3 regions of the Janthinobacterium sp. genome follow, and region 1 is predicted to be linked to each of the others. Evidence: predicted binding sites of a transcription regulator. Region 1 holds the regulator's gene; each other region holds the start of a gene.
The links. The regulator FNR, encoded in region 1, switches genes on or off when oxygen is low (the NO sensors DNR and NnrR bind a similar motif). The targets are predictions, from matches to a motif close to TTGATNNNNATCAA.

Region 2: a site for FNR is predicted at 2,226-2,239, ahead of RTQ46_RS18855 (ribonucleoside triphosphate reductase). Genes of this name have one in related genera too.
Region 3: a site for FNR is predicted at 1,987-2,000, ahead of RTQ46_RS15515 (universal stress protein). Genes of this name have one in related genera too.

Annotation. Positions count from the first base shown of each region.
Region 1 is NZ_DAMAGB010000009.1:59,600-63,753, reverse strand. Features, by position in the region: gene ccoG (cytochrome c oxidase accessory protein CcoG) at 1-666, shown strand, start outside; gene RTQ46_RS08680 (FixH family protein) at 831-1,355, shown strand; gene fnr (fumarate/nitrate reduction transcriptional regulator Fnr) at 1,356-2,114, opposite strand; gene RTQ46_RS08670 (response regulator) at 2,317-4,154, shown strand, end outside.
Region 2 is NZ_DAMAGB010000036.1:65,328-69,481, reverse strand. Features, by position in the region: gene RTQ46_RS18865 (anaerobic ribonucleoside-triphosphate reductase activating protein) at 1-169, opposite strand, end outside; gene nrdD (anaerobic ribonucleoside-triphosphate reductase) at 176-373, opposite strand; gene RTQ46_RS18855 (ribonucleoside triphosphate reductase) at 370-2,130, opposite strand; gene RTQ46_RS18850 (hypothetical protein) at 2,358-2,774, opposite strand; gene RTQ46_RS18845 (peptidase U32 family protein) at 2,937-3,974, shown strand; gene RTQ46_RS18840 (U32 family peptidase) at 4,035-4,154, shown strand, end outside.
Region 3 is NZ_DAMAGB010000026.1:71,126-75,279, forward strand. Features, by position in the region: gene apaG (Co2+/Mg2+ efflux protein ApaG) at 1-80, shown strand, start outside; gene RTQ46_RS15505 (hypothetical protein) at 96-242, opposite strand; gene RTQ46_RS15510 (murein transglycosylase A) at 253-1,482, shown strand; gene RTQ46_RS15515 (universal stress protein) at 1,498-1,935, opposite strand; gene RTQ46_RS15520 (MFS transporter) at 2,069-3,406, opposite strand; gene RTQ46_RS15525 (enoyl-CoA hydratase) at 3,450-4,154, shown strand, end outside.

The DNA.
Region 1 (4,154 bases):
AAGAAGGCGGCCAAGGAAGGGACGGAAAAAACCCTGGGCGACTGCATCGACTGCACCCTGTGCGTGCAGGTCTGTCCGACCGGCATCGACATCCGCAACGGCCTGCAGTATGAATGCATCGGCTGCGCCGCCTGCGTCGACGCCTGCAACAGCGTGATGGACAAGGTCGAGCGTCCACGCGGCCTGATCCGCTACAGCACCGACCATGCGATGGAGAACAACTTCAGCGCGAAGCAGATCCGCCAGCGGGCCATGCGTCCGCGCGTGCTGATCTATACCTCGATCCTGGCGCTGATCGTGATTGCCGTCTGTACTTCGCTGTTCCTGCGCACGCCGCTGAAGATGGACGTGATCCGCGACCGCGGTTCGATGGGCCGCGAAGTGGAAGACGGCATGATCGAAAACGTCTACCGTCTGCAGATCATGAACACCTCGGAACAGCGCCAGCACTTCAAGATTGCGGTCTCTGGCCTGCCCGGCTTGACCTTGCTGACGCGCGACGAAGTGACCTTGCAGCCCACCGAAACGCTGGGCTGGCCGGTGCGCCTGCGCGTGCCGCACGGCGTGGGCGAGAAGGGCTCGAACAAGATCCAGATCGAGCTGCAGTCGCTCGACGAGCCGTCCCTGCATGTGCGCGAAAGCGCGGTATTCATTGTGCCGAGGTGATGTCGATGTTCGGGGTCGGACCCTGTGGGTCCGACCCTGGCATTGCGCCGTTGGGGTACAAAAAAATTGTGCGTCAAATTAACGTTAGTTTTAACCCGGAAGCAAGAGCTGGGGTCAGACGGGGACGCCGAGTCCCACAGGGTCTGACCTTCAAGGAGATCCAAATGTCCAAAACCGCCAAACTGCAACCTCCCGCCGATCCCTGGTACAAGCACCGCTGGCCGTGGCTGCTGATGATCGGCCCCGGCCTGTCTGTCGTGGTCGGCAGCTTCATGGGCTATATCGCCTTCACGCAACCCGATGCGCTGGTAGTGGGCGACTACTACAAGCAGGGCAAGGCGATCAACCAGGACCTGCGCCGCGATACGGTCGCCAGCGACCTGGCGATGGATACCAGCCTGGCCTACGACGTGGCGCAATCGCGCCTGACCGGCGCCGTGCACAGCTTCGGCAAGCCCTACCTGCAGCCGTTGCAGCTGCACCTGGCGCATGCCACCCTGCCTGAAAAAGACATCCGCCTGATGGTGCAGCCCGATGCCGACGGCAATTTTTCCGTCTCGCTGCCGATGCTCGAACGCAGCCGCTGGCAGGTGCTGGTGGAAGACAACAAACGGGTCTGGCGCCTGTCGGGCATCTGGACCTGGCCGGCCCAGCGCAGCATTGCCTTGCGCGCCGACAGCGAGCTCTGATTATTTGCAGACGTCGGTGCCGGCCGTAATCGCTTTCAGCTTGGCCGGCTGCAGGATCTCGATCTCGCGGTTCGACACGCGCAGCCAGCCTTCCTTCTTGAATTTCGACAGCAGGCGGCTGACGCTTTCGATGGTCAGGCCCAGATAGTTGCCGATTTCCTCGCGCGACATGCGCAGCTGGAAGTTGCTGCCCGAATAGCCACGCGCTTCGTAACGCGACGCCAGGTTGACGATAAAGGCGGCGAAGCGCTGCGTGGCCTGCATATTACCGAGCAACAGCATCACGCTTTGCTCGCGCGTGATTTCCTGGCTCATCATGCGGTGGAAATGGCGCAGCAGGGTCGGCATATTGCCCAGCAATTGCTCCAGGCTGGAAAACGGGATCTCGCACACTTCGCTGTCTTCCAGCGCCACCGCATTGCAATGATGGCGGTCGGCGCTGATGGCGTCCATGCCCAGCAGTTCGCCGGCCATCTGGAAACCCGTCACCTGTTCTTCGCCGCCCGGATTGATCTGGTAGGTCTTGAAGTGGCCGAGACGGATCGCATACAGGTTCTGGAACGAATCGCCGATGCGGAACAGCGAGGCGCCGCGCGCCACCTTGCGGCGCCGTCCGATGATCTGGTCGAGGCGATCCATGTCGCCCACATCGAGTCCCATCGGCAAACACAACTGGTGCATGCTGCAGGTGGCGCAGCGCGCACGCAACGCTTCCACGTTCACGGTGGGCAGGGTTGGGGTCAATAGCGCTTGTATCATGGTGAGTACCTTTAAGAAAATACAACAACAAGTTTACTGTATCCGCCGGGCCCGTGTGCCAATTTCGGCGAAATGCGGCCAATGAATGACTTTCTTCATGTATTTCCATTGCATCAGCACCACAAGCCCGCGCTTGCCAAGTTGACCTATTGATAGGAGAATTCCTCAGAGCATCTATGCCGCTTGCCATGCAAAGGAAATTATGAAGCCACTCGGCATCAAAGCAAAAGTCGCGCTGGCGACCAGCCTGACCTCGGTCGCCATGATCGCCCTGGTGACCCTGGTACAAGTGCAGCGCATGCGCGACGACTTCACCAAAGTATTGTTAAGCCAGCAAACGGCCATGATCGACCGCACGGCCGAAGAACTCGACGACAAGCTCGGCATGCTGCTCGACGTGATCACCGAAACGGCGCGCCGCCAGCCGGCCGCGCTGATGGAGCAACCGGCGCAACTGCGCGACTACTACACCCAGCGCGCCATGCTGGCCCTGTTCGACGACGTGCTGGTGCTAGATGCACACGGCAAGGTGGTCAGCGACGTGCCCGAAGTGCCGGGGCGCAGCGGCATCGAGGTGGCCGACCGCGAGTATTTCCAGACCGTCATGCGCACGCGCCAGCCGATGATCACCGAGCCGCTGCTGGGCAAGACCAGCGGCCTGCCGATCGTGCAGATGGTGGCGCCCGTGCTGGGCAAGGACGGCGAGGTGGCCGGCATCATCATCGGCGTGCTGCGCCTGTACAAGGATAACCTGCTGGGCGACCTGCGCCATGCCAAGGTGGGCAAGAACGGATATTACTTCATCCTGACCCAGGGCAAGGTGCCGCTGTATGTGCTGCACCCGGACCCGGCCAAGCTGCTGCAGCCGCGCGCGCCCAACGCCAATCCCACCACCAGCGCGCTGATCGCCCGCGGTGGCGAAGGCAGCATGGTCAGCAGCAACAGCCGCGGCGTGAAGGCCGTCAACAGTTTCAAGCGCCTGAAATCGGTCAACTGGCTGCTGGCAGCCTCCTTGCCCATCGACGATGCGTTCGAGCCGTTCGACGGCGTGCTGTACCGCCTGGTGCTGTGGAGCGCCTGCGCCTCGCTGCTGGCGGCGCTGGTGCTGGGCTGGGTGACGGTGCGCCTGCTGTCGCCGCTGGTGCGCCTGCGCAACACCCTGCTGGCGCTGCGCAACAACGGCCAGCGCTTCACGCCGCTGCCGGTAGAGCAGCGCGACGAGATCGGCGAACTGACGGCGGCCTTCAACAGCCTGATGAGCGAGCGCGACCGCCTGCAGCACGAAGTCGAGGCGCGTGCGGCCGAGCTGGAACAGGAACGCGACCGCGCCGAAGCGGCCAACCGCGCGAAAAGCGATTTCGTCGCCAACATGAGCCATGAAATCCGCACGCCGCTGAACGCCGTGCTGGGCATGGTGTATTTGCTCGGCAATACCAAGCTCGATACGGAACAGCGCAAATACCTGACCATGGTGCGCGTGGCCGGCCAATCGCTGCTGGGCATCCTCAACGACGTGCTCGACTTTTCCAAGATCGAGGCGCGCCGCATGGACCTGTCGCCGGTCGAATTCGACCTCGACGAAGTGATGAACACGCTGGCCACCACCATGACCATGAACGCCGGCGAAAAGGAGCTGGAGCTGGCCATCGCGGTCGATGCGGACGTGCCGCGCCGCCTCGTCGGCGACGCCCAGCGGCTGCAGCAGATCCTGGTCAACCTGGCCGGCAACGCCATCAAATTTACCGCCAGCGGCGAAGTGGTGGTGGCGGTCGGCCTGGCCCAGCAAACCGCCGACCAGGCCTGGCTGCGCTTCGAAGTGCGCGACACCGGCATCGGCATGACGCCGCAGCAGCAGGAACAATTGTTTACCGCCTTTTCGCAGGGCGATCAAAGCATCACGCGCCGTTTCGGCGGTACCGGCCTGGGCCTGGCAATCAGCAAGCACCTGATCCACATGATGGGTGGCGATATCGCTGTCGCCAGCAGCGAAGGCAAGGGCAGCCGCTTCTGGTTCAGCGTGCCGTTCGAGGCGCTGGCGCA
Region 2 (4,154 bases), on a different contig from region 1:
CGTCGGCCCACGGCACCAGGACATCGCTGGAGCGCGGCTGCAGGTGCGGATTGTGGCAGTAGCCGCAGCGCCACGGGCAGCCCTGCACGAACACCACGGCGGCCAGCTTGCCCGGATAGTCGGTGGCGGAGAACGGCGTGACGCCGCCCACTTTGAGTTCAGCGGCCATCGCGCATCAACGGCAGGTCAACGGCCCGGAGACCGACGCGCACGCTTCACTGAAATACCGGCGCTCGTGGAACTCGCCCTGCTTGCCGATATTGAACGAGGCGACGGGGCGGTGATAGCCCATCACGCGGGTCCAGATTTCGCAGCGCTGGCGTTCGCTGTCGTCGAGTTCAATTGCTGGTGTCAGATCTGGTCGTGCGTTCATGGTGTTTCCTCCAGTATGGCGGTAAGGTTGGCCTGCTTGCGGGCGATCAGTTCCGCGTCGCAGGTGGGACAAAATTCATGCTTGCCGGCCAGGTAGCCGTGGCGCGGGCAGATCGAAAAGGTGGGGGTGACGGTGATATACGGCAGCGAAAAGCGCGACAGCGCCCGCTTCACCAGTTCGCGGCAGGCATTGGCATCCGACAGCGCCTCCGTCATGTACAGGTGCAGCACGGTGCCGCCCGTGTATTTGCGCTGCAGGTCATCCTGCAATTCGAGCGCTTCGAACGGATCGTCGGTATGGCCGACCGGCAACTGCGACGAATTCGTGTAGTAGGGGTTGTCCACGGTGCCCGCCTGCAGGATGGCCGGATAGCGCTTGCGGTCTTCGCGCGCAAAGCGGTAGGTCGTGCCTTCGGCCGGCGTTGCTTCCAGGTTGTACATATGGCCCGTCTGTGCCTGGAATTCGATCATGCGCGCGCGCACATGGTCGAGCAGGCGGATCGCCAGCGCATGGCCCTCCTTGCTGGTGATGTCGTATGCATTGCCGCTGAAATTGCGGATCATCTCGTTGATGCCATTGACGCCCAGCGTGGAGAAATGGTTGCGCAGGGTGCCGAGATAGCGTTTGGTGTACGGGAACAGGCCGTCCTGCATCAGCTGTTCGATGGTGGCGCGCTTGATTTCCAGGCTGGTCTTGCCCAGTTCAAGCAGCCGGTCCAGGTCCGCCAGCAAGGCCACCTCATCGCCGCGCCACAAATAGCCCAGGCGCGCGCAGTTGATGGTGACCACGCCCAGGGAACCGGTCTGCTCGGCCGAACCGAACAGGCCATTGCCGCGCTTGAGCAGTTCGCGCAGGTCCAGCTGCAGCCGGCAGCACATCGAGCGGATCATGTTCGGTTTCAGTTCCGAATTGATGAAGTTCTGGAAGTAGGGCAGGCCGTAGCGCGCCGTCATCTCGAACAGGCGCCCGGCATTCTCGCTGTGCCAGTCGAAGTCCTCGGTGATATTGTAGGTCGGGATCGGAAACGTGAACACGCGCCCCTTGGCGTCGCCCGCCATCATGATCTCGATATACGCGCGGTTGATCATGTCCATTTCAAGCTGCAGCTCGCCGTAGCTAAAGTCCATTTCCACGCCGGCGATCACGGGAATCTGCCCGCGCAGGTCTTCCGGGCAAACCCAGTCGAAGGTCAGGTTGGTAAACGGCGTCTGCGTGCCCCAGCGCGAGGGCACATTGAGGTTGTAGATCAGCTCCTGCATGGATTGCAGCACGTCCGCATAGGCCAGCTTGTCCTTGCGGACAAAGGGCGCCATATAGGTGTCGAAGGAACTGAAGGCCTGCGCGCCGGCCCATTCGTTCTGCAGGGTGCCGAGGAAGTTGACGATCTGGCCGATGGCCGACGACATGTGCTTGGGCGGGCTTGATTCGACCTTGCCCGGCACGCCGTTCAGGCCTTCGTGCAGCAGGGTGCGCAGCGACCAGCCGGCGCAGTAACCGGCCAGCATGTCGAGGTCATGGATATGCAGCGCCGCCTCGCGGTGCGCTGCGCCCACTTCGGGCGGGTACACCTGGTCGAGCCAGTAATTGGCGATCACCTTGCCGGATACATTGAGTATCAGGCCGCCCAGCGAATAGCCCTGGTTGGCGTTGGCATTGACGCGCCAGTCGCGCCGCTCCAGGTATTCGTTGATGGACGAGGCGACATCGATCTGGCTGTGTTTTTTCGACGGCGTGACGGGTAGTGCGCTAGCTGACATGAAACCTCCAATAACCACAACATGCGGTGTTTTATTGAAGGTTATCGACTAAATGTAGTGCCGTCAAAGGGCGCGTGCAGGCGTTTGCGGGATACTTGATCGAGGTGAAATTCGAGTGTGGTGGCAGGCATTTGCGTTTTACCCCAACGGCGAAAAGGCTGGGGTCGGACGGGGACGCCGAGTCCCTGAGGGTCCGACCCCGGAATTTGCTTCAGGGGTAAACGTTTTCAACGCTTCCTGTCCCACCGCGTCTCCCTCAGTATCATATACGTGGTGACAAAAAACGCCCCGCCGCAGGTAGCGATGCTGATGACGGAAGCGGGCAGCACATGGATCCAGATTTCCGCCGGCGAAAAGGTGCTCCAGCTGGCCACGCGCAGGTCGAACGTGATGTAGTTGGCCAGCAGCCAGTACACGGCCAGCAGCGCCGTGCAGATGGCGCTGCGGCGCAGCAGCGGCATCTGGCGGCGCGCAAACACGGCCAGCAAAAACAGCAGCACCACGCCCGGATAGATGCCCAGTATTTCAGGCGAAAACATGTGCGTGCTTTGCGCGTCATAGCCTTCGACGGGCGAGGCCCACTGCACCTGCAACGCGGTGAGGAACAGGATCAGCAGGAGTATCAGCAGGGGCTTGCGGGTCATGGCAGTGGTTCCGAATAATCAGTAATAGGCACGATGGCAGTGGCGCATTCTACAGCGCAAGGAGGGGTGCCGATGCATGCATTCCTTCACCTGCGTCAAGGACTGCGCACATGGCGCGGGGCTATAGTCTCGACCCTGAGCCGATACAGAAAGCCATCCACCATGAAGCTTGAAAACCCCACCGTCCACCGCGTGGCCGGACCGCTGGAACTGGTCTGTCCGGCCGGCAGCCTGCCGGCCCTGAAAGCGGCCGTCGACAACGGCGCCGACACCGTCTACCTCGGCTTTCGCGACGCCACCAATGCGCGCAATTTCGCCGGCCTCAATTTCGACGAAAAGGCGATCGCCGAAGGCGTGCGCTACGCCCGCCAGCATGGCCGCAAGGTGCTGCTGGCGCTCAATACCTACCCGCAGCCGCACAACTGGACGGTCTGGCGCAGCGCCATCGACCGCGCGGCCGATGCGGGCCTGGACGCCATTATCGTCGCCGATCCGGGCCTGATGGCGTATGCGCGCCAGCATCATCCGCAGCTGCGGCTGCACCTGTCTGTGCAGGGTTCGGCCACCAACTACGAAGCGATCAATTTTTATCACGACCACTTCGGCGTCTCGCGCGCCGTGCTGCCGCGCGTGCTGTCGATGGCGCAGGTGGAGCAATTGATCGCAAAGACACCGGTCGAGATCGAAGTATTCGGTTTCGGCAGCCTGTGCGTGATGGTCGAGGGCCGCTGCGCGCTGTCGTCGTATGCAACGGGCGAAGCGCCCAATACGCATGGCGTGTGTTCGCCGGCCAAGGCGGTGCGCTGGGTGGAAACGCCAACGGGCCTGGAATCGCGGCTGAACGGCGTGCTGATCGACCGTTACGCAGCCGGTGAAAACGCCAGCTACCCGACCCTGTGCAAGGGCCGTTTCGATGTCGCGGGCGAGCAGTATTACGCGATCGAGGAGCCGGCCAGCCTGAACACGCTGGCGCTGCTGCCGCAGCTGATCGTCATGGGCGTCAAGGCGGTGAAAATCGAAGGACGCCAGCGCAGTCCCGCTTATGTGGCCCAGGTGACGCGCGTCTGGCGTGACGCCATCGACGCCTGCCGGGATGGCCAGCAGCGCTATGCGGTCAAGCCGGGCTGGATGGCGGCGATGGACAAGCTGGCCGAGGGCCAGCAGCACACCCTGGGCGCTTATCACAGATCATGGAAATAGGAAAACCTGCTGCGCGAGCCGCTCGCTACGGTTTTTTAACTGGAAAAGAATGGAACGGATATGTTGAAACTGTCACTCGGGCCTTTGCTCTACTACTGGCCGCGCGCCACCGTCTTCGAGTTCTACCAGCAGGTGGCCGAAACGGCCATCGATATCGTCTACCTGGGCGAGACGGTCTGT
Region 3 (4,154 bases), on a different contig from region 1:
TCTGCGTGGCCGAAGACGGCCACCAGTTCGAAGCGCAGATTCCCGAGTTCGTGTTGTCGCTGCCGCGCACGCTGCACTAAACTACGCGCATTTCCCTATTTCAGTTTTTCGGTGGCGTCCTTCTCGGCCGCCACCTGTTTCTGCGCCGGCGGCGTGGGCTTCTTGCCCGAATACATGGTCCACCAGACGATGAACGCCAGCAGGAAAAACGCCACCATTGCTTCCATTACCAAGATCCACATACGCTCTCCTATGTCTTTACGCTTCAGTCTACTCGTTTCATGCGGCGCCGTCGCGCTGGCCTTGTCGGCCTGTACCACCACGCCCAGTGTCCCCCTGACGCCGGCCAAACCGCCCGCCATCACGCCATCGGTCGTCAATCCCGTGCCCGCCAAGCCGGCGGCGCCCGAGGCCAAGGATGCCAAAGATGTGCAGGCACCTGTTTTCACGCCGGTCAGTTTCGCCGCCCTGCCGGGCTGGGGCCGCGACGACATGCGCGCCGCCTGGCCTGCCTTCATGGCCTCGTGCGGCGTGCTGGTCAAGCGGCCCGACTGGAAAGAGTCGTGCACGATTGCGCGCCAGGTCAATGCCGACAGCGACAAGGCGATCCGCCAGTTCTTCGAAGCGTTTTTCGTGCCGAACCAGATAGTCGCCGCCGATGGCACCAATTCCGGCCTGGTCACCGGCTACTACGAGCCGCTGCTGCACGGCGCGCGCAAGCGTGGCGGCCCATACCAGACGCCGCTGTACAAGGTGCCGGACGACCTGGTGACGGTGGACCTTGCCAGCGTGTATCCGGAACTGAAAAACATGCGCCTGCGCGGCAAGCTGGTGGGCAAGAAGGTGGTGCCGTATGCCACCCGCGCCGATATCGAGCGCGCCACGTCAGTGACGGGCAAGGAGCTGATGTGGGTCGACGACGAAGTGGAAGCATTTTTCCTGCAAGTGCAGGGCAGCGGCCGCGTGCAGCTGACCGACACCCAGGAAACCGTGCGGGTGGCCTATGCGGACCAGAACGGTCATCCGTACCAGTCGATCGGCCGCTACCTGGTCGACAAGGGTGAGCTGACCATGAGCCAGGCGTCGGCGCAGGGCATCAAGGCCTGGATCGCCGGCCACCCGACGCGCAAGGACGAGCTGTTCAACGCCAACCCCAGCTATGTATTCTTCAAGGAAGAGCGCCTGCCGGACCCGAAAGTAGGGCCGAAAGGCGCGCTGGGCGTGCCGCTGACACCGCAGCGCTCGGTCGCCATCGACTCGCGCTATGTGCCGCTGGGCGTGCCCGTGTTCCTGTCGACCACGCAGGCGAACAGCGATATCCCGATGCAGCGCCTGGTGATGGCGCAAGATACGGGCGGCGCCATCCGCGGGCCGATCCGCGTCGATTATTTCTTTGGCTTTGGCGCGGAAGCGGCCGAGAACGCAGGCCGCATGAAGCAGAGCGGCATGGTGTGGCTGCTGCTGCCGAAGCAGCCGCAGTAATGTTGACGGTCGTGCTTAACGCAGGACCATGACGGGCAGGTGGGTATGCGCCAGCACTTTTTGTGTTTCGCTGCCCACGAACAGTTTGTTCAGACCCTTGCGGCCATGCGAGGCCATCAGGATGATGTCGCACTGATACGCTTGCGCCGTATTGACGATTTCTTCGTGCGGGCTCGGCGACACGGCGACCACGCCTTCGAAGGCGACGCCGGCGGCGCGCGCGGCCTCGCCGATTTTCTCGATCGCGCGCTGCGCCGATTCATTCATCTGCTGTTCGTACAGGCTGGCGTCGAGCACGATGCCGCCATCGGCCATCGGTGAAAACGGAAACGGCTGTACCACGCTGACGGCCACCAGCTTGGCCTGGTTCAGCTGGGCAAAGGCGATGGCGGTATTGGCGGCCTGGTCTGACAAAGGCGAGCCGTCGGTAGGGAAAAGTATCGTCTTGAACATAATGTGCTCCTTGGAAATGGTTGAGCTTATGGATATACCTGGGGTAAATCCTTGATGTAAATCAAATCCATCTGGCTTCGTCTGCAATAATGTCTGCAAAGCAATTTCGTCCAGTGTATGCCTGTTCTCCGCTTCAGGTGCGCACGCCACGCAGCGGCGTGCCCCACACCATGGCGATCGTCAGCGCGATGCTGCCGCCCGCGATGCAGGCCAGGCCCGTGCGCACGCCAAAGTGTTCCGCCACCCAGCCGGCCGCCAGCGCGCCCAGCGGCGCGGTCGCCACCGTCAGGAAGCGCATGGTCGAGGTCATGCGTCCCAGCATGGCGTCGGGCGTGACCTTCTGCCGCAAGCCCAGGTAGGGAATAAAGAACAGCATCACGCCGCAATCGAAAAAAAACATCAGCACCGCATACGCGGCGGCACTGGCCGTGGCGCTGCCGAACAGATGGGCAGGAATGGCTGGCGTCAGCGCGAAGCATAGCGAGGTCGAAGCCAGGCCGATCAGGATCACGCGCCCGGCGCCATAGCGGCGCGTCAACGGTTTCACCACTATCGCGCTGACCAGCACGCCGGCGCCGCCGAGCATCTGCGCCATGCCCAGCACGCCAGGACTCATGCCCAAATCATGCGTGGCGAACAATACCGTCAGCGCCATGCTGGCGTAAAACAGGAAATGCCAGACGCCGGCGCCCCAGGCCAGCGCGCGCAGCAGCGGCTCGCGCCAGACAAACAGCAGGCCGTCGGCGATATCGCGCAAGGGATGGTTGTGCGATGGCGCGGGACGTGGATCGCGCACGCTCATGGCGCGCAGATTGAATACCGAAATCACATAGCCGCAGGCCGTGCACAGGATTGCGACCGGCGCCGACAACGTCTGCACCAGCACGCCAGCCATGCCCGGCCCGATCAGGCGCGAGGCCGATTCCGTGGCGGCAAATTTCGATTGTGCATCGATCAGCCCGTCGCGTCCGACCAGGAAGGTCAGGAATACCTGCTCGGCGCCGCCGCCGACCACGAAGCCGGTGCCGATAATAAAACCGACTATATACAGCCACGGCATCGACAGCACGCCGCACCAGTACGCCACCGCCACGCTGGCCAGCGCCAGGCCCGACATGCTTTCGCTGAACAGCATGATCGGATGCTTGCTGCGCCGGTCCAGCAGCACGCCGACCGGCAGGCCGAACAGGGCAAACGGCAGCGCCTGCAATGCCACCAGGATGCCCATCTGTTCCGGCGTCGCATGCAGCAGCAACACCGCGCACAGCGGCAGGGCCAGCGAGGTGATCTGGGCACCGAAGCAATTGAGGCCATTGCTGAACCACAGGCGGCGGAAATTGACGGTGGCGGCGGAACCGTCACCGCGCAGGCGCTTGATAGCAGACTGGAAAAAAGAAGAGAAAATACGGCACACGTCGAGGTGGGTAGCAGGTTGATAATAATAACAGTGGGGCCGTGGTAGCGCAGTCATTAGCCGCTACAATCGTTGTCACCGTTTATCGAGAGGAGACAATATGCAATACGAAGACCTGATCATCGAAATCCAGGATAAAGTCGCGCTGATACGCCTGAACCGTCCCAAGGCCCTGAATGCCCTGAACGAACGCATGATGAACGAGCTGGGCGACGCGCTGCTCAAGTTCGATGCCGACGACAACATCGGCTGCATCGTGCTGACCGGCAGCGAAAAAGCGTTTGCCGCCGGCGCCGACATTGCAGCCATGGCCGACTACACCTATCCCGATACCTTTACGCAAGGCTATATCAGCCGCAACTGGGAGCATATCCTGCGTGTGCGTAAACCAGTGGTCGGCGCGGTGGCCGGCTATGCACTGGGTGGCGGCTGCGAGCTGGCCATGATGTGCGATTTCCTGATCGCCGCCGACAGCGCCAAATTCGGACAGCCGGAAATCAAGGTTGGCGTCACGCCAGGCGCGGGCGGCACCCAGCGCCTGCCGCGCGCGATCGGCAAGGCCAAGGCCATGGATCTGCTGCTGACGGCGCGCACCATCGATGCACAGGAAGCCGAGCGCATCGGCCTGGTGTCACGTGTGGTACCGGCCGACAAGTTGCTGGAAGAAACCCTGGCGGCCGCCAAAACCATTGCCGCCATGCCGACCTCGGTAGCCATGATGATCAAGGATTGCGTCAACCGCGCGTTTGAAACCACCCTGACCGATGGCGTCGCTTACGAGCGCCGTCTGTTCCAGGCTGCGTTC